Regions from separate parts of the Pandoraea sp. SD6-2 genome, predicted to be linked through region 2. Evidence: predicted binding sites of a transcription regulator. Region 2 holds the regulator's gene; each other region holds the start of a gene.

What was found. The regulator sigma-54, encoded in region 2, starts transcription at its own class of promoters, with help from an activator protein. The targets are predictions, from matches to a motif close to TGGCANGNAANCTGCTTT.
Region 1: atzF (allophanate hydrolase) is a predicted target of sigma-54. The motif match lies at 5,763-5,780, and genes of this name have one in related genera.
Region 3: C266_RS20000 (urease subunit gamma) is a predicted target of sigma-54. The motif match lies at 6,740-6,757, and genes of this name have one in related genera.

Annotation. Positions count from the first base shown of each region.
Region 1 covers NZ_KB944424.1:179,550-189,879, forward strand. The annotation lists gene C266_RS03450 (alpha/beta fold hydrolase) at 1-208, shown strand, start outside; gene C266_RS03455 (hypothetical protein) at 262-1,161, opposite strand; gene arsB (ACR3 family arsenite efflux transporter) at 1,259-2,347, opposite strand; gene C266_RS03465 (arsenate reductase ArsC) at 2,347-2,868, opposite strand; gene C266_RS03470 (metalloregulator ArsR/SmtB family transcription factor) at 2,944-3,267, shown strand; gene arsH (arsenical resistance protein ArsH) at 3,219-3,962, opposite strand; gene C266_RS03480 (acetyl-CoA carboxylase biotin carboxyl carrier protein subunit) at 4,195-4,515, shown strand; gene C266_RS03485 (GntR family transcriptional regulator) at 4,512-5,297, shown strand; gene atzF (allophanate hydrolase) at 5,818-7,527, shown strand; gene C266_RS03495 (ABC transporter substrate-binding protein) at 7,576-8,559, shown strand; gene C266_RS03500 (ABC transporter permease) at 8,565-9,425, shown strand; gene C266_RS03505 (ABC transporter ATP-binding protein) at 9,428-10,249, shown strand.
Region 2 covers NZ_KB944454.1:503,066-513,395, forward strand. The annotation lists gene C266_RS18595 (adenine phosphoribosyltransferase) at 54-605, opposite strand; gene C266_RS18600 (monovalent cation:proton antiporter family protein) at 756-2,738, opposite strand; gene C266_RS18605 (KpsF/GutQ family sugar-phosphate isomerase) at 2,928-3,908, shown strand; gene C266_RS18610 (HAD family hydrolase) at 3,920-4,489, shown strand; gene lptC (LPS export ABC transporter periplasmic protein LptC) at 4,513-5,172, shown strand; gene lptA (lipopolysaccharide transport periplasmic protein LptA) at 5,169-5,867, shown strand; gene lptB (LPS export ABC transporter ATP-binding protein) at 5,893-6,663, shown strand; gene C266_RS18630 (RNA polymerase factor sigma-54) at 6,758-8,245, shown strand; gene hpf (ribosome hibernation-promoting factor, HPF/YfiA family) at 8,388-8,741, shown strand; gene ptsN (PTS IIA-like nitrogen regulatory protein PtsN) at 8,978-9,433, shown strand; gene hprK (HPr(Ser) kinase/phosphatase) at 9,511-10,330, shown strand, end outside.
Region 3 covers NZ_KB944454.1:791,775-802,104, reverse strand. The annotation lists gene C266_RS20040 (peptide ABC transporter ATP-binding protein) at 1-260, shown strand, start outside; gene C266_RS20035 (TraB/GumN family protein) at 266-1,258, shown strand; gene ureG (urease accessory protein UreG) at 1,310-1,948, opposite strand; gene C266_RS20025 (urease accessory protein UreF) at 2,029-2,754, opposite strand; gene ureE (urease accessory protein UreE) at 2,723-3,481, opposite strand; gene ureC (urease subunit alpha) at 3,539-5,239, opposite strand; gene C266_RS20010 (urease subunit beta) at 5,236-5,541, opposite strand; gene C266_RS20005 (HupE/UreJ family protein) at 5,571-6,254, opposite strand; gene C266_RS20000 (urease subunit gamma) at 6,431-6,733, opposite strand; gene C266_RS19995 (amino acid ABC transporter ATP-binding protein) at 6,895-7,617, opposite strand; gene C266_RS19990 (amino acid ABC transporter permease) at 7,604-8,254, opposite strand; gene C266_RS19985 (amino acid ABC transporter permease) at 8,251-8,937, opposite strand; gene C266_RS19980 (transporter substrate-binding domain-containing protein) at 8,990-9,760, opposite strand; gene C266_RS19975 (glycosyltransferase) at 10,154-10,330, opposite strand, start outside.

The DNA of each region.
Region 1 (10,330 bases), on a different contig from region 2:
TCTGGCTGCCGCGCCGACCATCTCCGTACCGACGATCACGATGGAAGGTGACGCGAATGGCGCGCCGCATCCCGCACCGGCGGCATACGCGAAGAAGTTCACCGGGAAGTATCTGCATCGCGATATCGGTGGTGGCGTCGGCCACAACCTGCCGCAGGAAGCGCCGAAGGCGTTCGCCGATGCCATTCTGGAAGTGGTTACGCTCTGATATGCGCTGAACGGCCAGCGTCACTGCGACCACACGCTCGCCGCATCGAGCGCTCACTCGACGCGGCGCACGCGAACCCGCAGCCAGACCATCGCCGCCGTGGCAATGGCCGTCGCGAGCATCGACTGCCAGATGGCGTGTGTGGCGGCCCATGTCCCGACGAATGCGCCCGCAAACACGAAAATCGTGACCCATTCGAGCACCTTGTCGAGCCGGTTCGGATCGTGATAGCGATGGGCTTCGGCGGGGTGTTCCGAGTCGGGCGATGTGGCTACAGCGTATCGATTGCGTGGCGCATGTGGCGCACAGGCGGGAAATGCTTCCACCAGGGATTGGCTGGGCCACGGATTGACTTCGGCGCCGGGGGCACCCATGCCGGTAGTCCGCCAGACGGTATCGGTGTCGGCCGCTCGTTTCAGACGCTCGATTTCTTCCGACAGGTCGGCATGTACGCGTGTGCCGTGATCCAGCGCGGTGATCTGCTCAAGCTCCGTCACCAACCTCTCGGTGGCGTCTGTGACATCGGGCAGTCCGCTGGTACGAACGAGAATGAAGGGGCCGTAGGCCGTCGAGATGTAGTCGACGAACGCGTCATAGATCGGGCGAAAACGTTCGCCGACGAGTTCGATCAGGTGATCGCGCCGCCGGGTCGTGCGTGCGAGCGCGAGCGCTTTTGTCGTCACCAGATAGGGATATTTCGCGTCCCTTTCGGCTTGCGTGGCGGTTTTCAGAAACGCTTCGCGCGCCAGCGCCGCGTCGTCGGGATCGAAATCGTCGATGACGTAGGCGAAGTGAATATCGTCCGCAGCAAATAATGCGCGCCAGAAGAGCGGGATATGGGCGTTCGCCTCCAACGAGGGGCCATCGGCGGAAAAGTACGTCTTCAATTCGCCCTTACGGCCCTCCGGCATGCGTGGCCAGGGCGGACTCTCGAGGAAGACCGGATGTGACATTTCTTGAGCCTTCAACTGAGTTGGACGGTGCCATCGAGCGTTCGCCCGCCAAACCGGGTGGGCCGGGAAATTCTGGCGCAATAAGCGGATTCTGTCATTACGAAACGTCTCTAGCCTCGTACCATCCTTTCGTTCGATTGACGACACGGACAACGACGAGCATTAACGGGACTTCGACCAGCACCCCCACAACGGTGGCGAGTGCGGCGCCCGAGCGCAGGCCGAAGACGCTGATGGCTGTGGCGACCGCCAATTCGAAGAAGTTGCTCGCGGCAATCAGGCTCGACGGTCCGGCCACACAATGCGCAACGCCGAGTCTTCGATTCAACGCGTACGCGAGCCCGGCGTTGATCGTCACCTGTACGACGATAGGAATGGCGAGCAGTCCGATGACGAGAGGCTGTTCGATCATCACATCTGCCTGAAAGGCGAAAAGCAGCACCAGCGTGGCAAGCAAGGCGCCCATGGAGTAGGGCGAAGCGGCTGCGGCTGCCCTGGCAAGCGCACTCTGGCCGCGCCCGAGTAGTACGCGGCGCAGGCCTTGTGCAATCGCAACGGGAATGAGGATGTAGACGACGACCGACACAAGCAGCGTTTCCCACGGCACGCTGATGGCCGAAACGCCGAGCAAAAGCGCCACGATGGGGGCGAAGGCGACCACCATGATGGCGTCGTTCAGCGCGACTTGCGAGAGCGTGAAATAAGCATCGCCCTTGCACAGTTGAGACCATACGAACACCATCGCCGTACACGGTGCAGCGGCGAGCAGAATCAGTCCTGCAATGTAGCTGTCCAACTGCGCTGCGGGCAGCCATCCGGCAAACCAATGGCGCACGAACAGCCACGCCAGCAATGCCATCGAGAACGGCTTGACCAGCCAGTTCACCACAAGGGTCACGCCAACACCACGCCAATGTTCGGCGACACGGCCCAGGGCGCCGAAATCGATCTTCACGAGCATCGGGACGATCATGGCCCATATCAGCACGGCGACGACGATATTGACGCGAGCGACTTCGAACCGTGAGACAAGCCCGATGTAGGTCGGCGCGACGTGTCCGACGAGCACCCCGGCGACCATACAGAGCAGTACCCAGATGGATAAGTACCGCTCGAAAGTGCCCATGATCGCTGCCTTTTCGGACCTCGCCGTTGACGGATCGGCGTCGGGAAGCGAGCGGGTCATCATGCCTCCTTGGCGCGAAGCCGGTTGCCGATTTCCTGAAGTTGCTGCTGTGCCGCAACCGGGTCGAGCTTTTCCAAGGGAAGATCCAGAAACAACTCGATGCGCGCGCGAAGTTGCAGATAGGTCTGGACAAACGCTTTGCGAATGTCGTCGGGCGTTCCCTGCGTTTGCGAAGGGTCGGGCACACCCCAATGGGCTTTGGCCGGATGGCCGGGCCAGATGGGGCACGTCTCGCCGGCCGCGTTGTCGCAAACGGTGAAGATGAAATCGATACGCGGTGCACCGGGCTGCGCGAATTCGTCCCACGACTTGCTGCGAAGCGCCGACGCGTCTGTTCCGCGCGACGCCAGCAATTCGAGTGCATAAGGGTTGGGGTGACCGGACGGCTGGCTGCCCGCGCTGAAGGCGACGAACCGGTTTGCACCCAGGTCATTGAGAATGGCTTCGGCGAGGAGAGAGCGGGCCGAGTTGTGTGTGCAAAGGAACAGCACATGGCGCTTGGCGGTATCTGCTTGTATCATGGCGCAAAGATTCCAGAAATATCGAAATAACGAGTCCGTGTTGATCACGGGGCAATCGACGACATGCAAACCACCCTGAACGATACCGACGCCGTCAAGGCCCTAGCCGCATTGGCACAAGGCAATCGACTTGCCGTGTTCCGGTTGCTGGTTGTCACCGGCCCCGAAGGGCTTAGCGTCGGCAACATCGCCGAGACGCTCGGGCTTGCTAACGCCACCCTGTCTTTCCATCTGAAGGAACTCGCCAACGCGGGCTTGATCTCGTCCCGACAGGAAGGGCGGTACATCTACTACGCGGCGGCCATCGACAAGATGAATGCGCTGATCGGTTTTCTCACCGAAAACTGCTGTCAGGGCGTGCCCGGGCTGTGCAATCCGGCGGCGTCTCGGAAGTGCTGAGTCGCCGGGTTTGTCTGCCGCGATTTCACGTCTGACGCTGCGCCGATAGCAATGGCGGACAAGTCGTCGGTCGCGGCGTAGAGTGGCGTATCGGCCTCGGCGCGTTCGCTGTAGCGGTCGACCAGATAGTCGCTCTTCCCGCGCAGCAACAATGTGAACTTGATCAACTCTTCCATCACATCCACGACGCGGTCGTAATAAGCGGACGGCTTCATCCGGCCGGCCTCGTCGAATTCCTGAAAGGCCTTCGCGACCGATGACTGGTTCGGGATCGTGAACATCCGCATCCATCGGCCAAGCTGACGTAACTGATTCACCGAATTGAAGGATTGAGAACCGCCGCTGACCTGCATGACCGCAAGCGTGCGGCCTTGCGTCGGACGGATGCCGCCCATCGAGAGAGGAAGATGATCGATCTGCGTCTTCATGACGGCAGAAATCGTTCCGTGCCGCTCGGGACTGCACCAGACCTGCCCCTCGGACCACAGCGACAACTCGCGCAGCGCCTTGACCTTTGGGTGCGCGTCGCCATCGATTTCATCAGGCATCGGCAGGCCGCGAGGGTCGAAGATGCGCACTTCGGCCCCCATCCGCTCCAGCAGTCGCGCCGCTTCCTCGGTCAGCAACCGGGAGTAGGAGCGCTCGCGCAGCGAGCCATATAGAAGCAGGATGCGAGCGGGTGCCGCGTCGGCCATGCCGAGCCGGGATGCAATGCAGGCGTCGAAATACCGGGGCTTCACGGCAGGGAGGGTGGGTTGCGGCGAGACGGCAGGCACGAAGGTTCCAGATTTTTGTTTTGATATTTCCAATAATATGGAATATTTGAATGACACGCAAGCCACCCTTTGAGAGGGTAGGGACTTTCATCGGCGGGCGCCTGTGAATGGTGCGCAGGCCTTGCATTGGTGCGAAACGTGCCCCATGGGAATGGCACGCTCGACGCCCGGTCGTGCACGCTTTCGGCGCAATACCGAGGTGGCGCCTTTGGCCACGGGCGTTGGCACGAAACTTGAATCGATCCACGCACGCTTGTACACAAGAAGGCGTACGGCGGATATCACGGGGAACGTCTGGAAGCTGCTTGCGCAGCAGGGCGAGAAGGTCAGTGCGGGGGATCCCTTGTTAATACTGGAAGCGATGAAGATGGAATTTCAGATAGCAGCACCTCATGACGGCGTGGCCGGATCGTTCCATTGCCGTCCGGGCATGATGATCAGTGCGGGAGATCCGCTGGTATCGCTGGTATGAAGACTGCCGCTATCGACGTTGTCGAACCGGCCGGCACGCATTCGCCGGAACTTGGCCCGGCGAGTAGCGCCGGTTCGCTGGCCGCCCAGATTTACGCCAGACTCAAGGCCGACATCTTTGACTTTCGTCTGCTGCCGGGAGACCGCTTCAGCGAGGGTGACGTGGCGACCCGAATGCAGGTCAGCCGTACGCCCGTTCGGCAGGCGTTGTTCTGGCTGCAACGCGAGGGCTATGTCGAAGTTCACTTCAAGAGCGGCTGGCAGGTGCGTGAATTCGACTTCAAGTACTTCGAAGACCTTTATGAAATCCGCATCATGATGGAGTCGGCGGCCATCGTCCGTCTGGTCAGCGAGGACGCCGTCGATGCGCTGATGCCGTTACGCGAGATATGGTGTGTGGCGCCGGCGCAGCGCGAGTCTGAGCCCGCGAAGGTCGCGGCCTTCGATGAAGCATTTCACGCGGGGTTGATTGCGGCGACCGGAAATCTGGAGATGGTCAGGATGCATTTCGATGTCACCGAGCGAATCCGCATCATCCGGCGGCTGGACTTCACCAAGGCGCCTCGCGTGGTGGCGACGTACGAAGAGCACGCCGCGATTCTTGACGCCATTCACACCCGAGACGTGGGTCTGGCGCAGGCGAGAATCGAGGCACATATCAAGCAGAGTCAGGCCGAAGTCCAGCAGATCACGTTGCATATGCTTCACTCGGCACGAGAGCGATTCGACTCGTTGGCCAGACGCGATCTCGTGTCTGGCCGCTTCCCAAGACCGTTGAAATGAAAGAAGCTGCCCGAGAGGGTGGCTTCTGGTACGGCGCTGGCGATGCCATGGCCTTATGGTCTGGGACATGATTGATCGCCGCATGAGTCGCTGTACTTGAAAACGAGGCGAGGTCATTCTCGTGATGGACAACCTGTGCCTGCATCACACCAAGCCGGTCAAGGCGCGGCTGGCGTCCAACAAAGCGCTTGCCTAGGTGTCCTACCTGCCCAGCTACAGCCCCGAGCTCAACCCCGCCCCTTCATAAGCAGCATTCATTGCCCCTCACCATGAAAGGGCGCAGCGCTGCAATGCACCAAAGCAAAGCACGCTGCTCCCTTCCTGTTTGCCCCGAAATCGCGCGTGGCCACAAACGAGCATGGCAACTCGAACTGGCCCCCGATGACTGTTAACTGTCATTCAAATATTTGATTTATAAAAATATTGTCGCATTTTTCCACTTGCTTGGATCTTGAGCCGCGATGTTGGCACGCTCTTTGCTTTTTATCTTGTATCCAAGTTTGGATTTATGCGGAGCACTATGCACTCACAAATCGCAATGCCCGAACTCCCCGACCATGACACCGCGTGGATCTCCCGTTTCGAGCCACCGGTCGTGGCGCTATCTCCCTCGGATTCCGCGCCCCTGGCCGGCCTGAGTTTCGCTGCCAAGGACAACATTGACGTCGCCGGCGTGGCCACCACGGCAGCGTGCCCGGCATTCGCCTATATCCCGGACCAGCACGCGACGGTAATTGAACGGCTACTCAACGCGGGCGCGACGCTGACGGGAAAGACCAACCTGGACCAGCTTGCCTGCGGGCTCAACGGTACACGCTCACCCTATGGTGTCGTGCAAAACGCATTCAATGCCGCCTATGTCAGTGGCGGATCGAGTTCCGGTTCGGCCCGGGCTGTCGCCATGGGTGAAGTCGATTTCGCACTGGGCACGGACACGGCAGGCTCAGGGCGCGTTCCTGCGGGCCTCAACAACATCGTCGGTCTGAAACCGAGCAAAGGATTGATTTCTGCGCACGGCGTATTCCCGGCCGCGCAGAGCGTGGACTGCGTGTCGATCCTCGCGACAACGGTGGCAACGGCCGTGCGCGTGCTTGAGGTCGCCGCAGGCCATGATATCCAGGATCCGTACTCGCGTGCCCTGTCTCTCGATCGCACACCTTTTCCCGCGGCGTTTCGCTTTGGCGTGCCGAAGGACCCCGAGTTCTTTGATGACGATCTTGCGCGCCGCGCCTTCTCCGACGCAGTAGCCGCGCTGCAGGCCCTCGGCGGCCAATCCGTCGAAATTGACTATACACCGCTGGCTGAAGCCGCCGCATTGCTCTATGACAGTGCCCTGGTAGCCGAGCGCTATGCCGCCGTGCGTGGCTTCTTCGACCGATCGCCGGAAGCCGTCATCGAGCCGGTTCGCTCCATCCTCGCAACTGGCAGCCGCTATGGCGCTGCCGACGTTTACGATGCCCAACACAAGCTGCAATCGCTGGCCCAGTGCGCGAGCGTCATGTGGGCAGCGATCGACCTGCTGATTGTCCCCACAACTCCCACGCACTGCACGATCGAAGCGATGCAGGCCGATCCGGTGGTTCGTAACCGCGAACTGGGCTACTACACCAACTTCGTCAACCTGCTCGACTATGCCGCACTGTCAGTGCCTGCGAGCATGCGGCCGGACGGCCTGCCTTTCGGCATCACGCTGATCGGCAAGGCTGGTAGCGACTGGCAGCTTGCCGATCTGGGCCAACGTTTTCACCACGCCACTGGCCTGCCCCAGGGCGCGACAAGCCGTCCACTGCCGCCCCCCGTACCAATCACGGCGCTCACGCCATCGCCCGCGACCCATCTACCTCTGGTCGTGGTGGGCGCGCATTTGTCTGGCATGCCGTTGAACAGCCAGCTGACATCCTGTGGCGCCACGCTCGAAGCTACCACCACTACCGCGCCCACGTATCGGCTCCACGCCCTGGCTGGCACTACCCCGCCTAAGCCCGGTTTACGTCGGGTGAGCATCGGCGAGTCCGGCGAGCCGATCGAGGTCGAGGTGTGGCAGCTACCGCTGGCCGCCGTTGGCGGTTTCCTCGCGCGGGTGCCACCGCCCTTGGCGCTTGGCAGCATAGAACTGGCCGACGGTCGTTGGCTCCATGGCTTTGTCTGCGAGGGCCACGCACTCACGCACGCGCCAGATGTCAGCGCCTATGGCGGCTGGCGCGCTTACATGCGATCGACGACCGACTGACAGACGTCTTTGTTCAAATACCCATCACTATCAGACTAGGAACCAATCATGCCCCATCTGACTCGCCGTCTCGTCCTGAAAGCAGGCGTTGCAGGCGCTGCCACGCTGGCTGCCCCCGCCATCGTCCGTGCGCAAGGCACGCCCAAACTGCGCATCGGCTACTGGCCCGTCGCTTCCGGCCTGCCATTTTTTGCAGCCCTCGATAAGGGATACTTCAAGGATGCCGGTGTTACGGTCGAACCTCTCAAGTTTGCGAGCCCACAACAGGTGATCGAAGCGATCCTCGCCGGTCGCTGCGACGGCAGCGCCAACGGCACGGCCTCGGCAGCGCTCGCGATAGGCGATATCGCCCAACCCGGGCTTCTGAAGATATTCTGCACGAACCCCACCAACGCAAAGTTCGTGCTGGATGAATTCATCGTCGCCAAAGACAGCCCCATCAAGTCTGTGGCCGAACTCAAGGGCAAGCGTGTGGCGTGTGGCCCCGGCGTGCAAAACGTGGTCCTGGCCAAGACGATGCTCGAGCGCGCAGGCGCGGGCAAGATGAACGTCACCGAGTTGCCTATCGGCCAACACGTTGCAGCGCTCGCTGCGGGGCAGATCGACGGTGTCTATTCACTTGAGCCGACCGGCACCATCGGCCGCCTCAACGGCGCCACGCGCACACTGGAGGCGGGCGTTGTCGCCCGCTATATCCTCGGCGACGCAATGGCGCCATGGCATGGCGGCGCCGCAAGTCTGACTGTGGAAGTCCTCGCGAAGCACAAGGATGTGGCAAAGACCTACATGACGGCCTACAAGCGCGGTGTAGATCTGGTTCGCCAGAACCCGGCCGAAGCACGCCCGCACCTCAAGGGGTACACCGCCATCGAAGGCGCACTGACTGCCGAGGTGCCGATGTCGAACTACGTCTTCTTCGAGGAGTTCAAACCGGCCGACGTGGCCTATTTTCAGAAGTTCTATGATCTGTTCGCCGAGAAGGGCATCTTTTCGCGCAAGGTGGACGTCAACACATTGCTCTACAAGGCCTGATCATCATGTCCGAGCGCTCCAACACCGCGCCAGCGCAAAACGCCCCACCAGGACCCGGCACCTCCAGCCAGCCATGGGCACCACCGGCCTCGCGGGACGCAACTCCCCGCTCGTCCATTTTTGAACGTTTCCTTCCCGCCGTCGGCCCACTGGTGCTGTTCTTCATCTGGGATCTCGTGGTGCGTCTCCATCTGGTCAAGCCGATCCTCCTGCCAAGCCCCGCCGACACGGTGACGGCGCTCGTATCGGGGCTCGCCGGTGGTGCGCTGCTCGCGGATTTTGCCGTGACGGTCGCCCGCACGCTTCAGGCGTTTGCCATTGCTGCCGCCATCGGCATGCCGCTTGGCGTGCTGCTAGGAAGCAATGAACGGGCCTATCGGAGTGTCGAGTTCCTGATCGACTTCTTTCGCTCCACCCCCTCGTCGGCGCTGATTCCGCTCTTCCTGCTGATCTTCGGTACCTCCGATATCAACAAGGTGGCCATCGCGGCGTTCGGCGCCTTGCTGATCGTGGTGTTCAACAGCGCCTACGGTGTCATGAATGCGCGCAAGCAACGCGTGATGGCCGCGCGGGTGATGGGTGCCTCACGCTGGCACATCTTCCGCGACGTGCTGGTATGGGAGAGCTTGCAACCGAGCTTTGTCGGTCTGCGCTCCGCCGTATCGATGGCGCTGGTGATCGTCATTGTGGCCGAAATGTTCATTGGTTCGGAGAGCGGCCTGGGCCACGCCATCATCGATGCCCAGCAGGTACTAAACGTCAAGACCATGTACGCAGCCATCCTTGCCGCGGGCGCGCTTGGCTACCTGCTCAACATAGCGTTCCTCATGTTCGAGCGCCGTATTATCCATTGGAGTGGAAGGTAATCATGAGCACCATCCTGTCCCCTGCACGCCATGCGGACGTTCCCGCAACGCCTTTCCGGCCGGGGCCGCCAGGCACGCACATCACCATTCGTGGACTGACCAAGTTTTTCGCGGGCTGGCCTCTGTACGAGAACTTCGACCTCGACATCCCGAAAGGCAAGATCGTCTCGGTGTTCGGTCCGAACGGCTGCGGCAAGAGCACGTTGATCAATATGATCGCGGGCCTGATCCCGGTGGACTTTGGCGAAATCCTGTTTGACGGCAAGTCACTGAAAGACACCCGCATAGGGTACGTCTTCCAGAACTATCGCGAGGCGCTATTTCCTTGGATGCGGACCATCGACAACATTGCCTATCCGCTGCTGCTCGCTGGTCAAAGCAAGGCCGAGGTAGACAGACGGATGGCCGAACTGGTGGCATCGTTTGACGTCAAGTTCGACCTCAACCGGTATCCGTACGAACTCTCGGGCGGCCAGCAACAGACCGCGTCGATCATGCGTGCCCTGGCGCCTCGTCCCGAAGTGCTGTTCCTGGACGAGCCCTTCTCTGCGCTCGACTTTGAGATGACGCTCTTCATCCGCGAAAAGCTCCAGGAAGTCTTTATGCAGACCGGCACCACGATGCTGCTGGTCTCACATGACCTCGAGGAAGCGGTGTATCTGGCCGACAAGATCCTGCTACTTACCAAGCGCCCGACACGGGTGGCGGAGATTCTCGACTACGGTGACGCCCGCCCGCGTACCGTGGAGACGCTCTCGCAGGCGAGTTTTGTCGAGGCCAAGCGCCAGAGTCTCGAGATATTCCAACGCGAGGTCCGTCGCTGACCATCCCCTATCGTGCTTCCCCGCGCTGGGCGCATAATTGTCCCAGCGCGGGCTTCAGTCCCCGCAGGTCAAGGCCTGCGG
Region 2 (10,330 bases):
CGGTCCAGGTCAGGGAAAGGGCATGGGGGGATCGAGGCGGGCCGGGCGCGTGCTCAGTGGCCTTCGAACGAACACAGCAGGAACAGTGGCAATCCGGCATCGCGAATCAGACGCGAGCCGCCCAGTTCCGGCAAGTCGACGATGGCCGCGCCTTCGATGACGGTGGCACCCAGACGCTCAAGCAGCTTTTTGCCCGCCAGCATGGTGCCGCCGGTGGCGACGAGATCGTCGATCAGCAGCACGCGATCCCCCGGACCGCAGGCGTCGGCGTGAATCTCGACGGTCGCGCTGCCGTATTCCAGCTCGTACTCTTCCGCAACCGTCTGATACGGCAGCTTCCCCTTCTTCCGAATGGGGATGAAGCCGATGTTCAACTCGTACGCCAGAATCGAACCGAGGATGAAGCCGCGCGCGTCGAGCCCGGCAATGTAATCGGGCCGGTGCTCCATGTAGCGATGCACGAACACGTCGATCAACACCCGCAAGGTGCGCGGGTTCTTGAGCAACGGGGTGATATCGCGAAACTGCACGCCGGGCGAGGGCCAGTCCGGCACGGTGCGGATCTGGCTTTTGATATAAGCGGCAGGAGACTCATCGATCTGCACGGGGATCCTTCTTGGGGTACTGATAGGTAACACGCCACATTATGCCAAAAAGGCCCGGCGCCCCGTCGTCATTTGGCGAAGACGCCCCTGAGCAGGTGCCTTGCCCGCCCTGCACACGTCCGGACGTCTCCGAACGTCTTCTGATGCCTGCTATTCGCGCCCCAGCAGACGGTGTTCGGCCGCCGTCAGTTTTTCGGGCAGACCGCGCAGCACCACGATGTCTTCGGCCATCAGACGCGTTTCCGACACCGGCTCGACGCCGCGAATACCGTGCCGGCGGATGGCCGTGACGGTCACGCCGAGCTTGTCGAGCCGAAGTTCGCCGAGTGTGCGCCCGACCGCATCGGCGTTCAGCGACAGTGGCACCGATTGCAGGCGGACCTGCTCGCGCTCGCCGCCTTCGTCCTCGTCGTCAAGGCCGTGGAAATAGCCGCGCAGCAGGCTGTAGCGCTCGTTACGCGCCTGCGCCACCCGGCGCAACACGCGGCGCATCGGCACGCCCATGAGCACCAGCGCGTGCGACGCCAGCATCAGACTGCCCTCCACGATCTCGGGCACGACTTCGGTCGCGCCTGCGGCGATCAGGTCGTCGATATGCGTGTCGTCGACCGTGCGCACGACAACCGGCAAGGTCGGCTCCAGCGCCTGAACCTGCGCCAACACTTTTAGCGCGGCCGGAGTACTGTCGTACGTCACCACGATACCGGCGGCGCGGTGAATCCCTGCGGCGACGAGCGCTTCACGCCGGGCCGCATCGCCGAACACGACGGTCTCGCCGGAACTGGCCGCTTCCATCACGCGGTCGGGGTCGAGGTCGAGCGCCACGTACCCGATGCCTTCCTGCTCGAGCATGCGCGCGAGGTTCTGGCCACATCGCCCATACCCGCAGATGATGACGTGCCCCGAAGTCTTGATGCTCTGTGTGGCGATCTTGGTCATCTGCAACGACTGCATCATCCATTCGTTGGCGACGAAACGCAGCGCGATCCGGTCGGCGTTGATGATGAGAAACGGCGCGCACAGCATCGAGAGCAGCATGCCGGCCAGCACAGCCTGCGACAGCGAGGGGTCGAGCAGTTGCCGGTCGATCACCAGATTGAGCAGCACGAAGCCAAACTCGCCGGCCTGCGCCAAGCCAAGACCGGTACGGATCGCCGTGCCGGGCGAGCTGCCGAATAAACGCGCGAGACCGGCGATCAGCGTGAATTTGACGATCAGCGGGCCGACGAAGAACAACAGCACGAGCAGCGGCTGCTTCATGACGATGGCCGGGTCGAGCAACATGCCGGTCGTAATGAAGAACAGACCCAGCAGTACGTCGCGGAACGGCTTGATGTCGTCTTCCACCTGATGGCGGAACGGCGTCTCTGCAATCAACATGCCCGCGATGAACGCCCCCAGGGCCATCGACAGGCCAAGATGCTCGGTGATATACGCAAGGCCCAGCGTGAGCAGCAGCAGGTTGAGCATGAACAGCTCTTGCGAGCGCCGCGCCGCCACGATGTGAAACCAGCGGCCGACCAGTTTCTGACCAACCCACAGCAACAACGCCAGCGCGCCGGTAATCTTGAGCGCGGCCAGCGTCAGCGCCAGCACCAGCGCTTTCGAATTACCGCCAAGGGCGGAGATCACGATCAGCAGCGGCACGACGGCCAGATCCTGGAACAACAGCACGCCCATGATGTTGCGGCCGTGCTCGGTCTCCAGTTCCAGACGCTCCGCCAGCATCTTGGTGACGATGGCCGTCGACGACATGGCAAGCGCACCACCGAGTGCTACCGATGCCTGCCACGAGAACGACCAGAACAGGTTGACGGCCGCCCCCAGCCCGACCGCCACGATCAACGTCCCCAAGACCTGAGAAACGCCAAGCCCCAACACCACGCGGCGCATGCTCTTGAGCTTGGGTAGCGAAAACTCGATGCCGATGGAGAACATCAGGAAGACGACACCGAACTCCGCGAGGTATTGCACGCGCTGCGAATCGGCGGCCAGCCCCAGCGCGTGCGGGCCGATCACGATGCCTACGCTCAGATAGCCAAGCATCGGCGGCAAATGGAGCATGCGGAACAGCACCACCCCAACGCAGGCGGCAAACAACAGGACGAGAGTGAGTTCGAGCGGCGATGCCATCAGCTAAGGTGGGTTTCCTGGGTGAATCCGAATACGCACGGCACGGATGATGCAAGTGCCGTGCCAGATTGCGTCCGCGCGGCGGCATCCGAGGGGGACCGGGCCGCGCCGCGAAACGGCGCGAACGCCGCGGGGCCAAGCCTGGCGCGGCTGTCCTCGGCGCCGCGTCCGTTTTGATATACTCCGCGCATGATAGCGAAAATCAATCCAGGCCGGGCACTCGAGGTCGCCCGGGAGGTGTTGCGCACGGAAGCCGACGCCATCGAACGCGTCTCCGCGCACCTCGACGACAGCTTCTTCGAAGCGGTCTCGCTGCTGCTCGATTGCCGCGGGCGTGTGGTCGTCACCGGGATGGGAAAATCCGGTCACATCGGCCGCAAACTGGCCGCCACGTTCGCCAGCACCGGCACCCCCGCATTCTTCGTTCACCCCGCCGAAGCCAGCCACGGCGACCTGGGCATGATCACGGCCGGCGACGTCGTCGTCGCCTTGTCCAACTCGGGCGAGACGGGCGAACTCGTCAGCATCCTGCCGATGATAAAGCGCATCGGCGCGAAGCTCATCGCCATGACGGGCAACGCCAGCTCCAGCCTCGGACGCCTGTCGAATGTGCATCTCGACGCACACGTCGACCGGGAAGCCTGCCCTCTGGGACTCGCCCCCACGGCCAGCACCACGGCCGCCCTCGCCCTCGGCGATGCGCTGGCCGTCGCGCTGCTCGACGCCCGCGGGTTCGGCGCAGAGGACTTTGCCCGCTCGCATCCGGGCGGTGCCCTCGGCCGGCGTCTGCTCACCTTCGTGCGCGATGTCATGCGTACCGGTGAACGCATTCCGCGGGTGCGCACCGATGCCAGCCTGTCCGATGCCCTGCTCGAAATGACGGCCAAGGGGCTTGGTATGACCGCGATTGTCGATGCCGACGATCGCGTGGTGGGTATCTTTACCGACGGCGATCTGCGCAGATTGTTCAAACGTACGCTCGACTTCACCACGCTCACGCTGGCCGACGTCATGAAGGCCGGCCCGCGCACCATCGGCCCCGATCAACTCGCCGCCGAAGCCGCCGAGCTGATGGAGCGTTTCGGCATCACGCAACTGCTCGTGACCGAGAACGACCGCCTCGTCGGTGCGCTGAACGTCCACGACCTGTTCGCCGCCAAGGTCGTGTGAGTCTCCAGCCCATGAGTCAATCCAGCATCGCCCAATCCACTTCGTCCAACGTGGCCCATGCCGACGCCAACGCGCGCGCGGCTCGCCTGCGTGTCATGGTGTTCGACGTCGACGGTGTGCTCACCGATGGCGGCCTGCGCTACGGCCCGGCCGGCGAGGTCATCAAAACGTTCGATTCACTCGACGGGCACGGCCTGAAGCTGCTCGCCGACGCCGGCATCGTCACCGCCATCATCTCCGGCCGCCACTCCGACATCGTCGCCAAGCGCGCGGCGGATCTTCGCGTCGCCTACGTCTATCAGGGCGTGCACGACAAACGTGCCGCGTTCGAGGATCTGTGCGCCAAGGTGTCGGTGACGGCCGATGTTTGCGGGCATATCGGCGACGACTGGCCCGATCTGCCCGTACTCACACGCGTCGGCTTCGCCGCCTGCCCGGCCAATGCCCACGCCGAAGTGCGGGCGCGTTGCCACTGGATTGCCGGCACGCGTGGCGGCGAAGGCGCCGCGCGCGAGCTGTGCGACTTCATCCTGCGCGCTCAGGGACGTTACGACGCCCTGCTCGCCGAAGCCCTGGCCTGACGCGCAGAGGAAGCCGATCACTCATGGCCATTCAACGCGTCTCATCTGCCTCCCTAATCGCCGTCGTCGCGCTGGCCAGCCTGGCGGCCGGCACGTACTGGCTCGTGCAACGCACGCTGCCTTCCGACGCCGATCGCGCGCCGTATGTGAAGCGGCACGTTCCCGATTACTATGCCGACGACATGGCCATCTCCACGCTGTCGGCGAGCGGGCTCACGCAATACCGCATCAATGCGGTCCACATGACGCATTTCGAGGACGACCAGACCACGGCGCTCACGATGCCCGCCGTGCGTGCGTTCACGCCGGATCAACCGGAAGTGACGGCCACGAGCAAGCGCGGCACGCTCAACGCCGACATGTCGATCGTCGATATGTACGACGATGCCGTGGTCGTTCGTCAGGCCGGACCGCGCGATCCGGAAATGCGCGCGCTGTCCGAACACTTCCAGGTGCTGGTGAACGAAGACATCGTACGCACGGAACTTCCCGTCCAGCTCTTCCGAGGGTCTTCCGTGATGTACGGCGACGGCATGATTTTCAATAACATCTCGCGCGCCGTACAATTGCTCGGCAATGTTCACGGCACGATCCAGCCGGCGGAAATGGGCAGTAAACCCCCGGCCCCGCCCGCCGCAACCAACGCGCCTCCCCAGACCAAACAGGGCTCCAAGACCCCATGACCGATCGCCGCAACCCGCGACCCGTTTTCCTGTCGATGCGTACCCTGCGCGCGCTGGCCACCGCCTTCGCCGTGCTCGGCGCACTGGTGTCGCCGCTCGCCCACGCCGAGCGTGCCGACCGCGACAAGCCGCTCAATATCGAGTCGGATCACATGAGCTATGACGACCTCAAGCAGGTCAACATCTTCACCGGCAACGTGACGATGACCAAGGGGACGATTCTCCTGAAGGCCGATCGCGTCGAAGTGACTCAGGACCCGGAGGGCTATCAGTACGCTACGGCCTACTACAAGCCGGGCGGCCCGCTCGCCTATATGCGCCAGAAGCGCGACGGCCTCGACGAGTACATCGACGGCTGGGGTCAGACGATTTACTACAACGGCAAGACCGAAGTCGCCACGCTCACCACGCAAGCCACGCTCAAGCGCCTGGCCGGCGGCACGAAGGTGCTCGATGAGATCCACGGCAGCGTGATCACGTACGACACGTATAACGAGGTCTATACCGCGAACAGCGGCGCAGATCAGGTCAACGCCAACAATCCGAACGGCCGCGTGCGCGCCACGCTCGCCCCGCGCAATGCAACGGGCGCGAATCAGGCGCAGCCCGGCGGCGCGAGCAAGCCGGGGGCAGCCGCCAAGGGCGATCTGCCGCCGCTGTCTCCCTCAAAAAGTATCGGGAATCCGCGTGAGTAATTCTGCCAACAGCAACGCCTCGAACATCAATCCCGGCCTCGGCCCGGCGGGCAAGCCGAGCGCGCTCGTCGTACGCTCGCTCAAGAAGCAGTACGGCGCCCGTACCGTCGTCAAGGATGTCTCGCTGGACGTGAAAAGCGGCGAAGTGGTGGGTCTGCTGGGCCCGAACGGCGCAGGCAAGACAACGTCGTTCTATATGATCGTGGGCCTCGTGCCGGCCGACGACGGTGAAATTCAGCTCGACGGCAATCTGATCAGCGAACTGCCGATTCACGAACGTGCCCGCATGGGGGTCTCGTATCTGCCGCAGGAAGCGTCGGTATTTCGCAAGCTGACGGTCGAGGACAACATCCGCGCCGTGCTCGAATTGCAACTCGATGCACAGGGCAAACCGCTCAAGCGCGACGAGATCGAACGCCGCATCGAAGCGCTGCTCGATGAATTGCAGGTGAGCCATCTGCGCGAGAATCCGGCGATGTCGCTCTCGGGCGGCGAGCGCCGCCGTGTGGAAATCGCCCGCGCACTGGCTACGCAGCCGCGCTTTATTTTGCTTGACGAACCATTTGCAGGTGTCGATCCGATTGCCGTGCTGGAAATCCAGCGCATCGTGCGCTTCCTGAAGGACCGCGGCATCGGTGTCCTGATTACCGATCACAACGTACGCGAGACGCTCGGCATCTGCGATCACGCCTACATTATCAGCGAAGGCTCGGTGCTCGCTGCCGGCACACCCGACCAGATCGTGGCCGACGAAAGCGTCCGCCGCGTCTATCTGGGCGAGAATTTCCGGATGTAAAGCAAATTTTTCGCATGTAAACCCTGCCCCCGATAGGGAACAGGGCCGGTTCCGCTGGCGTGACAAAGCCTCTACAATGAAGGCGAGATACGCTATGAAACCGACTCTTCAACTCCGCACCTCCCAGCACCTGACCCTCACGCCGCAGTTGCAGCAATCGATCCGGTTGTTGCAACTGTCGACGCTCGAACTTCAGCAAGAAGTCGAGCACGCCCTCACCCAGAACCCGATGCTCGAACGCGAGGACGATTGGCTCGCGGGCTCGGTACGTGTGGGCACGGACGGGTCGCTGCGCAACGAGCGGAGCACGTCGGGCAGCAGCACGAACGACAGCTCCGAACCCGCCAACGGCCGCGACGAAGCCCGCGAACTCGACGGCGAGACGCGCTTCGACGACAACGCCCAGGACAGCGGCAGCGACTGGAGCCTGAACGACTTCGCACGCTCGGGTAGCGCATCGGACGACGACGACAACGCCCGTCCGCAACTTCATGTCGATCACCCCAATCTTCGCGAACACCTGTTGGCCCAGTTGCGCCTGACCAAAGCCAGTCCGCGCGACCGGGCGCTGGTGGAATTCCTGATCGAATCGCTCGACGAAGATGGCTACCTCGGCACCATGCTCGATGAAATTCAGGCAGAAATGCCCGAAGAGCTGGCGCTCGAGACCGAAGAAATCAACGCCGCACTCGCACTGCTGCAGAGCTTCGACCCGGCGGGCGTGGGCGCCCGCACCCCGGCTGAGTGCCTGCGGCTGCAACTCCAGCGTCTGCCCGCGAGCAACGTTCGCACACTGTCGCTACGAATCGTCAGCGATCACCTGGAATTGCTGGCCGCACGCGATTACACCCGTCTGCGCCGCCAGCTGGGCGTGAGCGAAGACAGCTTGCGCGCCGCCCATCAACTGATTCGTTCGCTCGACCCGTTCCCCGGCGCCGCCTATGGCTCACCCCAGGCCGATTACGTCGTGCCCGATGTGCTTGTGCGCAAACAGGGCAGCGGCTGGACTGCGGAACTCAATCCCGATGTCATGCCGCGCCTGCGCATCAATGAGATGTATGCGCGCATACTGCGTAATAACCGCAACGATCCGGGCACCGGCAACTTACAGCAGCAGCTTCAGGAAGCCCGCTGGCTGATCAAGAACATCCAGCAACGTTTCGATACGATCCTGCGCGTGGCGCAGGCGATTGTCGAGCGTCAAAAGAACTTCTTCACGCATGGCGAAATCGGCATGCGGCCCTTGGTTTTACGCGAGATTGCTGATACGCTGGGCTTACACGAATCCACGATTTCACGCGTGACTACCAGTAAGTACATGCTCACTCCATTTGGAACCTTTGAGCTGAAGTACTTCTTTGGTTCACATGTGGCAACGGAAGCCGGTGGCGCAGCGTCATCGACCGCCATCCGCGCACTCATCAAGCAACTCATAGGAGCAGAAGACCCGCAGACCCCCCTTTCCGACAGCCGTATCGCGGAACTGCTGGCAGAGCAAGGGTTCGTGGTAGCGCGGCGCACCGTCGCGAAATACCGTGAGGCCATGCGAATCCCCGCAGTGAACTTGCGCAAATCTTTGTAGGACGGTCCTGGTGTGCCATGTTGGCTCGCTGGGGCATAACGCCGCAGTGCGACATTGCGTCACGTCAATGGCTCGCACTCCCGCTAGCCAGCGTCGTTGATGATGCGGCCTGCACTTCGGCATTTCAGCAAGGAGAGCAGCTATGAATCTGAAGATCAGTGGACATCACCTCGAACTCACGCCGTCACTGCGCGAATTTGTCGTCAACAAGCTCGAACGCGTGTTGAGGCATTTCGACCAGCTCATTGGTGCCGAGGTGATCCTATCTGTCGACAAGACCAAGGAGAAGGCCGGACGCCAGATTGCTAGCGTCACCGTGTATCTCAAGGGCAAGGAAATTTTCGTCGAGAAGTGTGACGAGAATATGTATGCCGCCATCGACAAGCTGATCGACATGCTCGACCGCAAGGTAATGCAATACAAGGACAAGGTTCAGGATCACGGTCGCGAGGCCCTCAAGCACCAGCAACCTCCCGAGGCAGAGCCGCCGCAATGAGCCTGTCCGGGCGAGGTAGTCGCATCGACTGACAGGCATGTGAGTTCGCACGGCGCCACCCAAGCGCATGCACGCCTGTCATAAGTCTGGCATCACCCACCGCGGGGCCGTTGAACGGCCCCTTTTATATGGTTCCGCCAAGTTCCATGGATTGCCGCGGGCACCGTAGCGGGTGGTCTATAATGCGAGGTCAATCGGGGGTTGGAGGGCGACTAAGCGTTCGCCCGCATTACAAGATGAACCGTTTAGTCAAACTCTTACCTGCGTCCAACATCCTGCTTGGACTGTCCGTCACCAGCAAGAAGCGCGTCTTCGAGCAAGCCGGGCTTCTTTTCGAGAACAATGCCGGCCTGTCGCGCGCGCTTGTGACCGACAATCTGTTCGCACGCGAGCGTCTGGGCTCGACCGGACTGGGTGAAGGCGTGGCCATTCCGCATGGGCGTATCAAGGGCCTCAAGCATCCGATGGCAGCATTTGTGCGTCTCGAAGACCCGATTCCCTTCGAAGCGCCCGACAGTCAGCCGGTTTCCCTGCTGTTTTTTCTATTGGTGCCTGAGCAGGCAACGCAGCAACATCTCGAGATTCTTTCCGAAATTGCCCAGTTGCTCTCCGATCGCGCGATGCGCGAGACGTTGAGCCGCGCGCCGAGTGCCGACGAGATCCACGCCGCACTCGCCAACTGGCAGCCCTGAACCGGCGTATGCGCCGGTATCCGCCGCGAAATTCAGAGAATTCGTAGCTCCCACACCCAACCGAACGAGGCGACGCGGTGGAACTGACCGGCATCAACGCGCAGAGCATTTTCGACGACAACGCCGCCACGCTGCGGTTGTCGTGGCTGACCGGCCATGAGGGATGGGAGCGCGGTTTCACGCCCGAGAGCGTGGCCACCGCCACCTCCAGCGCCGACCTCGTGGGTCACTTGAACCTCATCCACCCGAACCGGATTCAGGTGCTGGGTGAGGCTGAGTTGCGCTACTACCAGCGCCTCACGGACGAAAACCGCAAGCGTCATATGGGCGAAGTGATTGCGCTCGAACCGCCGTTCCTCGTGGTCGCCGACGGCCTCGAAGCCCCGCCCGATCTGGTGTTGCGCTGTACCCGCTCGTCCACACCGCTGTTCACCACACCGATGTCGACGGCAGCAGTCATCGACAGCCTGCGTTTGTACATTTCGCGTGTGTTCGCCCCGCGATGCACGATGCATGGCGTGTTTCTCGACATTTTGGGCATGGGTGTGCTGCTCACCGGCGATTCCGGTCTCGGTAAGAGCGAACTCGGCCTGGAACTGATCAGCCGGGGGCACGGACTGGTCGCAGACGATGCCGTCGATTTCGTGCGACTCGGGCCGGATTTCGTCGAAGGCCGCTGCCCGCCGCTGCTGCAAAACCTGCTGGAAGTGCGCGGTCTGGGCCTGCTCGACATCAAGACGATCTTCGGTGAAACGGCAGTGCGCCGGAAGATGAAGCTCAAGCTGATCGTCCAGTTGGTGCGCCGCCCCGACGGCGAATTCCAACGCCTGCCGCTCGAAGCGCAGACAGTGGACGTGCTGGGCCTGCCCATCAACAAGGTCATCCTGCAAGTGGCGG
Region 3 (10,330 bases), 290 kb from region 2:
AGGCCGCCGTGTTCGGCAAGCCGCTGCATCCGTACACCAAGGCACTGATGTCGGCGACGCCGGCGATCAAGCCGTCCGAGCGGCGCGTGAAGATTCCGCTGATCGGCGAGCTGCCATCGCCGTTGCGGCCGCCGCCGGGGTGTGCGTTTGCGCCGCGCTGTCCGTATGCCATCGACCGTTGCCGCGGGGAAGTGCCGCAATTGCGCAAGCTCGAAGGACGTCTGGTGGCGTGCCATCGGGTTGAAGACATTGAGGGATAACGAGATTGGGTGGACCACCACGCGCGACGCAGGTGCGCCGGGGCGTTGCATTGACCGGTTGGCTGCTCGGCTGCCTGCTGATGACGCTCGCCGTCACGTTGGACGCCGCGTCGAGCGTGACGCCGGTGGCCATGACGCCGCGCACGCTGCCGCTGGTGGTGCCCGAGCCCGGCGAGGCGCCGCCGGGCGCCAATCTCCCGTTCTACGAAGCCCGCAAGGGCGACATGACCATCTACGTGATGGGCACCCTGCACGTCGGCAAGCCCGACGACTATCCGTTCCGCAAAGTGGTGGTCGATGCGTTGCGCGTGTCGGCGGTGGTGGCGTTCGAGCTGTCGCCCGACGATCTGACGATGTCGCAGGACGATGTCCAGAAGTACGGCATGTGCTCGCGCGCCTGTTTGCCGAAGATGATTCCGGCGCCGTTATGGCGTAAGTTGCGCGACCGCCTGAAAAACAATCCGGCGATGCTTGCCGAGATTCGTCATATGCGTCCGTGGCTGGCGGCGCTGCTCGTCGAGACATTGGATTCGATGGGGGCCGACCTGCAAACGGAGTACGGCACCGAGAACCAGTTGGAGAACATCTATCGCGGGCGTATCGTCGGCCTCGAGTCGCTTGCGGAACAAATGGACGCCTTCACCGGGCTGACGGCAGCCCAGCAGAACGAGCTGCTGGCGCAGGAACTGGTGCTCACGCCCAAGACGGCGACGGCACAGGTGGAGGAGTTGCATCGCCTGTGGCGCGCGGGAGATGCCGAACTGGTATTCGACTGGTCGCAGGGCAAGTCTGCGCAAGTGCGCCGCAACGTGGCGCTGGCCGACGCCATCGACGAGCGCATTCTGTACTCGCGCAACCGGCGTTTTCTGGCGCGCATGCTGTTCCTGGCAGACTCGGGCAAGCCGGTCTTCGTCGCTATCGGCACACTCCACCTCGGTGGTCCGCATGGCGTGCTGCAACTGCTGCGCGAGCACGGGTTTTCGGTCGCGCAACGGTAATCTGATGCGCGCTTCGGAAAGGCGGGCGACCCGGCGGCGTCGCACACCACTTCAAGCCAGCATTCCCCGCGCCTCGATAAAACTGATGATCTCCTGAAGGCCTTTGCCTTCCTTCATGTTCCCCATGACGAAAGGGCGCATGCCGCGCATCTTTTGCGTATCCGAGCGCATGACGTCGAGCGACGCGCCGACGTAGGGGGCGAGATCGGTCTTGTTGATAACGAGGAGGTCCGACTTGGTGATGCCCGGCCCCCCCTTGCGTGGAATCTTCTCGCCACCCGCGACATCGATGACGTAGATCGTGAGATCCGACAGCTCCGGGCTGAATGTGGCGGCGAGGTTGTCGCCGCCCGATTCGATGAAAACTACATCAGCGTCGGGAAAGCGTTCGAGCATGCGCTCGACGGCTTCCAGATTGATCGAGGCGTCTTCGCGGATGGCCGTATGCGGGCAGCCGCCCGTCTCGACGCCAAGAATACGTTCGGGCTCAAGCGCACCGGCCACCGTCAGCAGGCGCTGATCTTCCTTCGTGTAGATGTCGTTGGTGATGACGACGAGATCGTAGCGCTCGCGCATGGCTTTGCAGAGCATCTCGGTCAGGGTGGTTTTACCGGAGCCGACCGGGCCTCCGATGCCGACACGCAGCGGCGGATTCTTCTTGGTACGACGGGCGTTGGCAGAAGTCGTCATGGCGAATGTCGTGGGTGGCGGGGAAAAGGTGAACAGGGAAAAGGGCGAAAAAGCAAAAAGGAGACGCGACGTATCGCGTCTCACGAACGGAACAGGCGCGAATACTGTGTCTCGTGACGCGACGCGAGAATGGCGAGCGCCGGAGAAAACGTATTGATCTCGTCGTCAGGCAGCGATGCTGCCCGGCGGGCCGCTTCGACCACGCGAGGGCGCAGCGCGACAATCACGCGTTGCGCCGCGAGTTGTCCGAGCGGAACCGCCTTGAGCGCACCGGCCACCTGGTTCTCCAGCCAACTGAACGCGTAAGCGACCAGCGTGTCGGCCAGCGGGGCGCCATGGGTCAACGCCGCAAAGGCGAACGCCGTCGCCAACGCCATCGGGCGCAGCGCGGCCAGGTGCTCCCGCTGCGCAGGCTCGCCCCATTCGAGCGCGAGCGCGAGTTGCGTGAGCGACCAGCCCATCTGCTCGGTCTCCGCGCGTAATTCGGCGGCCTCGCGCGTGGCGAGCAGCCAGTCGTTTACGCGGGTGAGCGACGCGATGTCGTTCGCTTGCCAGTGACGCCACTGCCGGGCGAGCAGTGCCATCTCTCCCGTCGTGAAAACGCCATCGAGCTGACTGGCGATCCAGCGCTCGGCACTCGGGGCGTCGTGAACGATGCCGTGCTCGACCGCGGCTTCAAGGCCCTGTGAATAGCTGAAGGCGCCAATGGGCAGCGCCGGCGAGGCGAGATGAAGCAGCGCCGCGAGCGATTGCAGCGACGCGGTGGCAACCGGTTCAGTGAGAGGGCTGGCCAGACTTGCCGTCATCGGTCGGACTCACAGGGAAAGCCTCGCCGCCAGCAGTACTACCGGCCGGCGTATGGGAATGGTCGTGCCCGCAATCGGGGCCATGTACATGATCCGGCATGTGATCGTGACTGCACCCCGGGCCATGAACGTGACCATGATCGTCACCGTGCGAATGAGCATGCGAGTGCCCATGACTATGGTCATGCTCGTGGTCGTGATCGTGCGAATGTCCGTGATGCTCGTGGAACACCTGCTGAGCGATCGCAAAGTCTTCGGCAAAAGTCGCATCGTGACCGTGCTTGTGTCCGCCGCCATAGGCGCCCGCTTCGGGCTCGAACGGCATCAGGGCTTCGGCCACGTCCACGTCGAGTCGCAGCAGCATGTCGCGCAGCACCGGATCGAATTCGAGCTTGAGATAGCCGTCGCCGACTTCCACCGGGGTATGCCGGTTGCCCAGGTGGTACGCCGCGCGGGCGAGCGCGAGCGCCGTGGCCGCCGTGACGAGCAACACCGTCTCGGCGGCGGCTTCCACCCGAATGAGGCCACCGTCGTCGGCCACGAGCACGTCGCCGCCGCGCAACACGGTGCCGCGTGGCAGGAACAGGGCGACGTCTTCGCCGGTTTCCAGCGTGGCGCGCAGACGGCTCTTGCTGCGGGCGTCGAACGGCAACACGAGCGCCGGGGCACGGCGCGCGAGCGGCGCAGCGATACGTCCGGCTTCCAGGCGTTTCTCTGCACGACGCAGCGTCGACGACGGCACGTTCTGCGCAGAGGCGGGTGATTCGGAATCTTGCGGCATGGATCAGAAAAGGAAGTAGCGTTGCGCCATCGGCAGCACGGTCGCCGGCTCGCACGTCAGCAACTGACCATCCGCGATGACCTGATAGGTCTCGGGGTCGACGCTGATGTGCGGCAACCAGTCGTTGTTGATCATGTTGGCCTTGGTCACCTGCCGGATATTGCGCACCGGCACGATGCGCTTGGTCAGCCCGTAACGGCCAGCCACATCGCCATCGTACGCCGCCTGCGACACGAACGTGAGGCACGTGCGCGCCATCGCCCCGGCGCGTGCGCCGAACATCTCGCGGTAGTGCACCGGCTGGGGTGTCGGGATCGACGCGTTCGGGTCGCCCATGAGCGCCGTCGTAATCATGCCGCCCTTGAGAATCAGCGTCGGCTTCACGCCGAAGAATGCCGGTTCCCACAACACCAGATCGGCCCATTTGCCCACTTCGACCGAGCCGATTTCGTGGGCCATGCCGTGCGTGATCGCGGGGTTGATCGTGTACTTCGCGACGTAACGTTTGACGCGGAAGTTATCGGCCTGCGCCGTATCGGTACCCAGCGCACCGCGCTGCACCTTCATCTTGTGGGCGGTCTGCCACGTGCGCATGACGACTTCGCCCACGCGCCCCATCGCCTGCGAGTCCGAGGAGATCATCGACAGCGCGCCCAGATCATGCAGGATGTCCTCGGCGGCAATCGTCTCGCGCCGGATGCGCGATTCGGCGAAGGCGATGTCTTCCGCAATGGCCGGATCGAGGTGATGACAGACCATCAACATGTCGAGATGCTCGTCGAGCGTGTTGATGGTGTACGGGCGCGTCGGATTCGTGGACGAGGGCAGGACATTGGGCTCGCCGCACACTTTCAGGATGTCCGGTGCGTGTCCGCCCCCGGCGCCTTCGGTGTGATACGTGTGGATCGTACGGCCATTGATTGCCGCGACGGTCGCCTCGACGAAGCCGCCTTCGTTGAGCGTGTCGGTGTGAATCGCGACCTGGGTGTCGGTCGCGTCGGCAACCGACAGGCAGGCGTCGATGGCGGCGGGCGTGGAGCCCCAGTCCTCGTGCAGTTTCAGACCGATGGCGCCGGCTTCGATCTGTTCGAGCAACGGGGCGGGTTGGCTGACATTGCCCTTGCCGAGAAAGCCGAGATTGATCGGCCAGCCGTCGGCGGCTTGCAGCATGCGTTCCATGTGCCACGGCCCGGGCGTGCAGGTGGTGGCGTTCGTGCCGGTGGCGGGGCCGGTGCCGCCGCCGAGCAGCGTGGTCACACCGGACGAGAGTGCCTCCTCGATCTGCTGCGGGCAGATGAAGTGGATGTGCGAGTCGATGCCGCCGGCCGTGACGATCATCCCCTCGCCAGCGATCACTTCCGTCGCACCGCCCAGCGCAATGGTCACGCCGGGCTGGATATCCGGGTTGCCGGCTTTGCCGATGCCCCAGATGCGGCCGTCCTTGAGCCCGATGTCGGCTTTGACGATGCCCCAGTGATCGATGATGACGGCGTTGGTAATGACGGTGTCGACCACATCGGCGCGTGTGCGCTGCGATTGACCCATGCCGTCGCGAATGACCTTGCCGCCGCCGAACTTCACCTCTTCGCCGTAGGTCGTGTAATCGCGCTCGATCTCGATGATGAGTTCGGTGTCCGCCAGTCGCAGGCGGTCACCTGTCGTCGGACCGAACATTTCCGCATAAGCGCGGCGTGAAATCTTCATAGCGCCCCCATGACGCGACCGGCGAAACCGAACACGCGGCGATCTCCCGCCAACGCGACGAGTTCGACGGTACGTTGCTGCCCCGGCTCGAAGCGCACTGCCGTGCCGGCGGCAATATTCAGACGAAAGCCACGCGCCGCTTCGCGGTCGAATTGCAGCGCATCGTTGACTTCATAAAAGTGGAAGTGTGAACCGATCTGGATCGGGCGGTCGCCAGTGTTGGCGACGGTCACGCTGAGGGTCGGGCGACCTTCGTTGAGCGTGATCTCACCCGAGGCGGGCAACAGTTCTCCGGGAATCATGAGCGTCTCCGAAAAGGCGTGACTGCGACTCAGGCCGCTGCGGCGAGCAGCGATACGCCGTACGCCAGCACGCCCGCTCCCAGCAAGCGCGGTACCCATGCCGTGCGACGGCGCAGCGCAACGCCCGCCGCGATACCGATGCCGTGCAGCATGCCGGTCGCGATCAGGAAGCCTGCCATGTAGTGCATTGCGCTCGCCTCAGCCGGCAGTTCGGCGCCGTGAGCGAAACCGTGGAAGATCGCGAACGCGCCCACGATGGCTGCCCCTGCCCAGCCCGGCAGCTTCGCACGCGTGGCGAGCATTAGTCCGAGCACGAGCAGCGAGACGGCGATCATCGGCTCGACACCGGGCAGCGCGAACCAGTGCGACATGCCGAGCAGTCCGCCTGCGGCGAGCATGGCGACGAACGCGACCGGGGCAAGCCAGACGCGCTTGGACGTCAGCGAACTCCACAGGCCGACAACGATCATGGCGCAAAGGTGATCTGCCCCGGTCAGCGGATGCAGAAAGCCGGCGGCGAAGCTGCTCGCGGCGTCGTGCCCCGGATGACCGGGGTGCGCGAGCGCGACGCCTGACGCGGCAAGCAGAGCGAGGCCAGTCGCCGCGCGCGCGAGGTGGCGATGCGCGTGACGGGGGGAATGCGCGGAAGCGCTCAGCGAAGTGGCGGACACTTCGCCGGCGTCATGGGCATTGAGGGAGCGGTCCACTGACATGAGACGTCCTTAGGATGTTGTTATCGACGACGGAGAAACAGGGTACGAAGGGGTACGAAGGGGTACGAAGGGGTACGAAGGGGTACGAAGGGGTACGAAGCGACACCGGACACCGGATCGCACACGAGTGCGAATGCAACGAGGGGCGTGCCGGCAGGGACTCGCATTGGCGCATCTCAGGGAATCGGGTGATGCACGGTGACGAGCTTGGTGCCATCCGGAAAGGTGGCTTCGACCTGAATGTCCGGGATCATCTCGGGCACGCCGTCCATGACGTCCTCGCGCGTGAGCAGCGTGGTGCCGTAGTGCATCAGATCGGCCACGGTGCGTCCGTCTCGTGCGGCTTCCATGAGGGCGGCGCTGATGAAGGCCACGGCCTCCGGATAGTTGAGCTTCAGGCCGCGCGCACGCCGGCGTTCGGCGAGCAGGGCGGCGGTGAAGATGAGCAGCTTGTCTTTTTCGCGCGGAGTGAGCTTCATCGTGACGAAGAAATTTCAATGCCAAGGGTTCAGTGGGATGACGCCGCTGCCGCACATCATAGGCGCGCGCTCACGTCTGCGCCACTGGGTTTTGCGGTCGAGCCGGTACGCACCAGATTTGTGCGGCGCGCGGGCGCGGGCGGCGTCATGCTTCGGTGTTCTCATTGACAGATGAACCGCTGCAACTCCGGCGTCGCCGGCTGTGTGAAGAGCTGCTCCGGTTCGCCCGACTCCCATATCTTGCCCTGATGCATGAACACCACGCGATCCGAGACGTGACGGGCGAAGCGCATCTCGTGCGTGACGAGAATCAGCGTCATGCCCTCGGCGGCGAGGTCTTCGAGCACCTTGAGCACTTCGGCCACCAGTTCGGGATCGAGCGCCGAGGTGATCTCGTCACACAGCAGCACCGCAGGGTTCATGGCGAGCGAGCGCGCAATCGCCACGCGTTGCTGCTGCCCCCCCGAGAGTTGCGACGGGTAGCTGTCGAACTTGTCGGCCAGCCCCACTTTGGCGAGCATGGTGCGGGCGACTTCGCGCGCGTCGGCACTTGAGGTCTTTTTCACGACCTTCTGCGCGAGCATCACGTTCTCACCGGCCGACAGATGCGGAAACAGGTTGTACTGCTGGAACACCATGCCGACCTTCAGGCGCAGGGCGCGCAGGTCGGTGTCGCGTGCGCCGACGTGCACACCGTCGACGGCGACGCTGCCCGCGTCGAACCGCTCAAGGCCGTTGAGCGTGCGCAGCAACGTGCTCTTGCCCGAGCCGCTCTTGCCGATGATCGATACCACCTGACCCCGCTCGACGTCCATGTCGATGCCCTTGAGCACCGGGTTCTCGCCGAAGCGCTTTTGCATGCCCCTGACTTCAATGAGCGACATGGAGTTTCCTTTCAAGATGACGCGCCCACAGCGACAGCGGATAGCAGGCAGCGAAGTAGAGCAGAGCGACGAGGCCGTACACGGTGAATGGCTGGAAGGTCGCATTGGTCAGCATGGTGCCGGTCTTGGTCAGTTCGTCGAAGCCGATGATCGACGCGAGCGCCGTGCTCTTGACCACCTGCACCGAGAAGCCGACCGTGGGCGCGATGGCGATGCGCAGCGCCTGCGGCAGGATGACGTGACGCAGTTGCTCGCCGTAGCGCATGGCGAGGCTCGACGACGCTTCCCACTGACCGTGCGGAATCGCGTCGACGCAGCCGCGCCAGATTTCCGTCAGGTAGGCGCTTGTGTAGAGCGTGAGGCAGACGGCTGCGGCTACCCACGGCGAAACGTCCAGGCCGAGCAACGGCAGGCCGAAGAACACCAGAAACAGCTGCATGAGCAGCGGCGTGCCCTGAAAGATTTCGATGTACAGCGCTACGGCATTCGCCGCCCATTGCACGCGTCCGACGCGCACCACGAGCAGCATCAACGCCACCAGCCCGCCGAAGACGAAGGCGATGGCCGAGAGCGCGAGCGTCCAGCGTCCGGCCAGCAGCAGGCCGTACAACATGTCCCACGTGGAGAACTCGGTCATCGTGCACCTCCCCTGACCTTGACCGTGCCGCGAAAGAGGCGGCGCGCGCAGCGCATCAATACGCGGCGCAGCGCAATCGCGAGCACGAGATACAGCGCGGTGACGATCAGATAGCTCTCGAACGCCCGGAAGGTGCGCGACTGCACGAAGTTGGCGGCGTACGACAGATCGGGTACGGAGATTTGCGAGACGACAGCCGAACCGAGCATCACGATCACGATCTGGCTGGCGAGCGCCGGAAACACCTTGGCGAACGCCTGCGGCAGGATCACGTGACGCAGGATCTGGCCGCGCGTCATGGCGAGCGACAACCCGGCTTCGGATAGCCCGCGCGGCACGGCACGCATGCCCGCGCGAATGATCTCGGTGGCGTACGCGCCGAGGTTTACGCTCATGGCGACGATGGCGGCAGTCGTCTCGTCGATATGAATGCCGAGGCTGGGCAGCCCGAAGAAGATGAAAAAGAGCTGCACGATGAACGGCGTGTTGCGGATCAGTTCGACGTACACACCCGCGACGGCCTTGAGCCACGTTGGCCCTTCCTCGCGGGTGACGGCGCACAGCGCACCGACGACCACGCCCACGACCGTGGACACGGCCGTGAGGGCAACCGTCAGTGCGGCGCCGCGCACGAAGAGCATCAGGTATTGCCGCAGATCGGCAAAGTCGAGGACGTAATGCATGTGAAGCCGGTGATGAGTCTCGGGGTGAGGCGGGCCGGAAAGCGCGTGCAGATCAGAGGTCGGCCGGCAGCGGCATGCCGAGCCACTTCTGCGAGATCTTGCCGAGCGAGCCGTCCTTCTTCGACGCCGTGAGGATGTCGTTGACCTTGGCGAGCAGTCGCGGCTGGTTCTTGTTCAGGCCGACGAAGCAGGGCGAATTCTTGATCAGGAATTTCGGCTCCGGCAGCTTGGGCGGATGCTTGGCGAGAATCGCGGCGGCCACGACGTTGCCCGTGGCGACCAGTTGCACCTGACCCGAGAGGAAGGCCGAGATCGTGCCGTTGTTGTCTTCGAAGCGTTTGATCGTAACGTCGGCCGGCGCGATCTTCGACAGTTCAAGGTCTTCGACGGCGCCGCGCGTCACACCGATGGTCTTGCCCGAGAGGTCGGCAGGCTTGGTCACCACCAGATCCTTCGGTCCGAAGACGCCGTTGTAGAACGGCGCGTACGCTTCCGAGAAGTCGATGACCTTCTCGCGCTCGGCGTTCTTGCCGAGGCTGGAGATCACGAGGTCGGCTTTGTTCGTCGTGAGGTAGGGCACGCGATTGGCGCTCGTCACGGGAACCAGTTCGAGCTTCACGCCCATGCCCTTGGCGAGCAGGGCAGCCGTGTCGATGTCATAGCCGGCCGGTTTCATGTCCGGGCCGATGGAGCCGAACGGCGGGAAGTCCTGCGGCACGGCCACGCGCAGGGTGCCGCGCTTGACGATGTCGTCAAGTTCGTCGGCGTGTGCGGCGCGCGGCATCGCCACCGTGAAGGCAGCGATCGCGCTGGCGGCGAGCATCAACGTGGTGAAGGCGCGGCGGGCACGGGCACGCGCGCCGAGCGTAGCGGTAACGGCTTCATGAGAGACGGCGGTACGGGTGAACGGCAGCATGACGGCAACCTCGGGTATCGGGGGCGAAGTATTCCGGCAACAGGAGTGTTCCGGCGGCCGGATCATCTGGTCTGACCGGTCGATACAGTGAGGTAGCAGGAATCGTGCCCGAGGGTGTCACGCTGAGATAACTGTGGCAGGGCGTGGCTGCTGCGCCGTGCGCCGGGGATCTGAGCGGACGCCGAGTCGAAGCGGGGGCCTCTTGTTGGTGCAATCCAGCAGTGGGTACGCAAGCATTCCCTGTATTGGTGCATTCGATCATTTTGTGCGGCCGACGATCGGCCGGCGCGCGCTCAGGCGTCAGGGGGTGGGAGGACGCGTGGCGTTCTGCGCACTCCAGATACCGCTTTCGCTGCGTTTGACTGTCACGGACGAAACCTGACCGTAGGGCGTAAGGACGCATCGAACGTTGTCGGGGCCTCTCGGGGCGACCCGGAACGTGAATCCTTCGGCTCGGACGAAGCCGTCGCCTCGCTC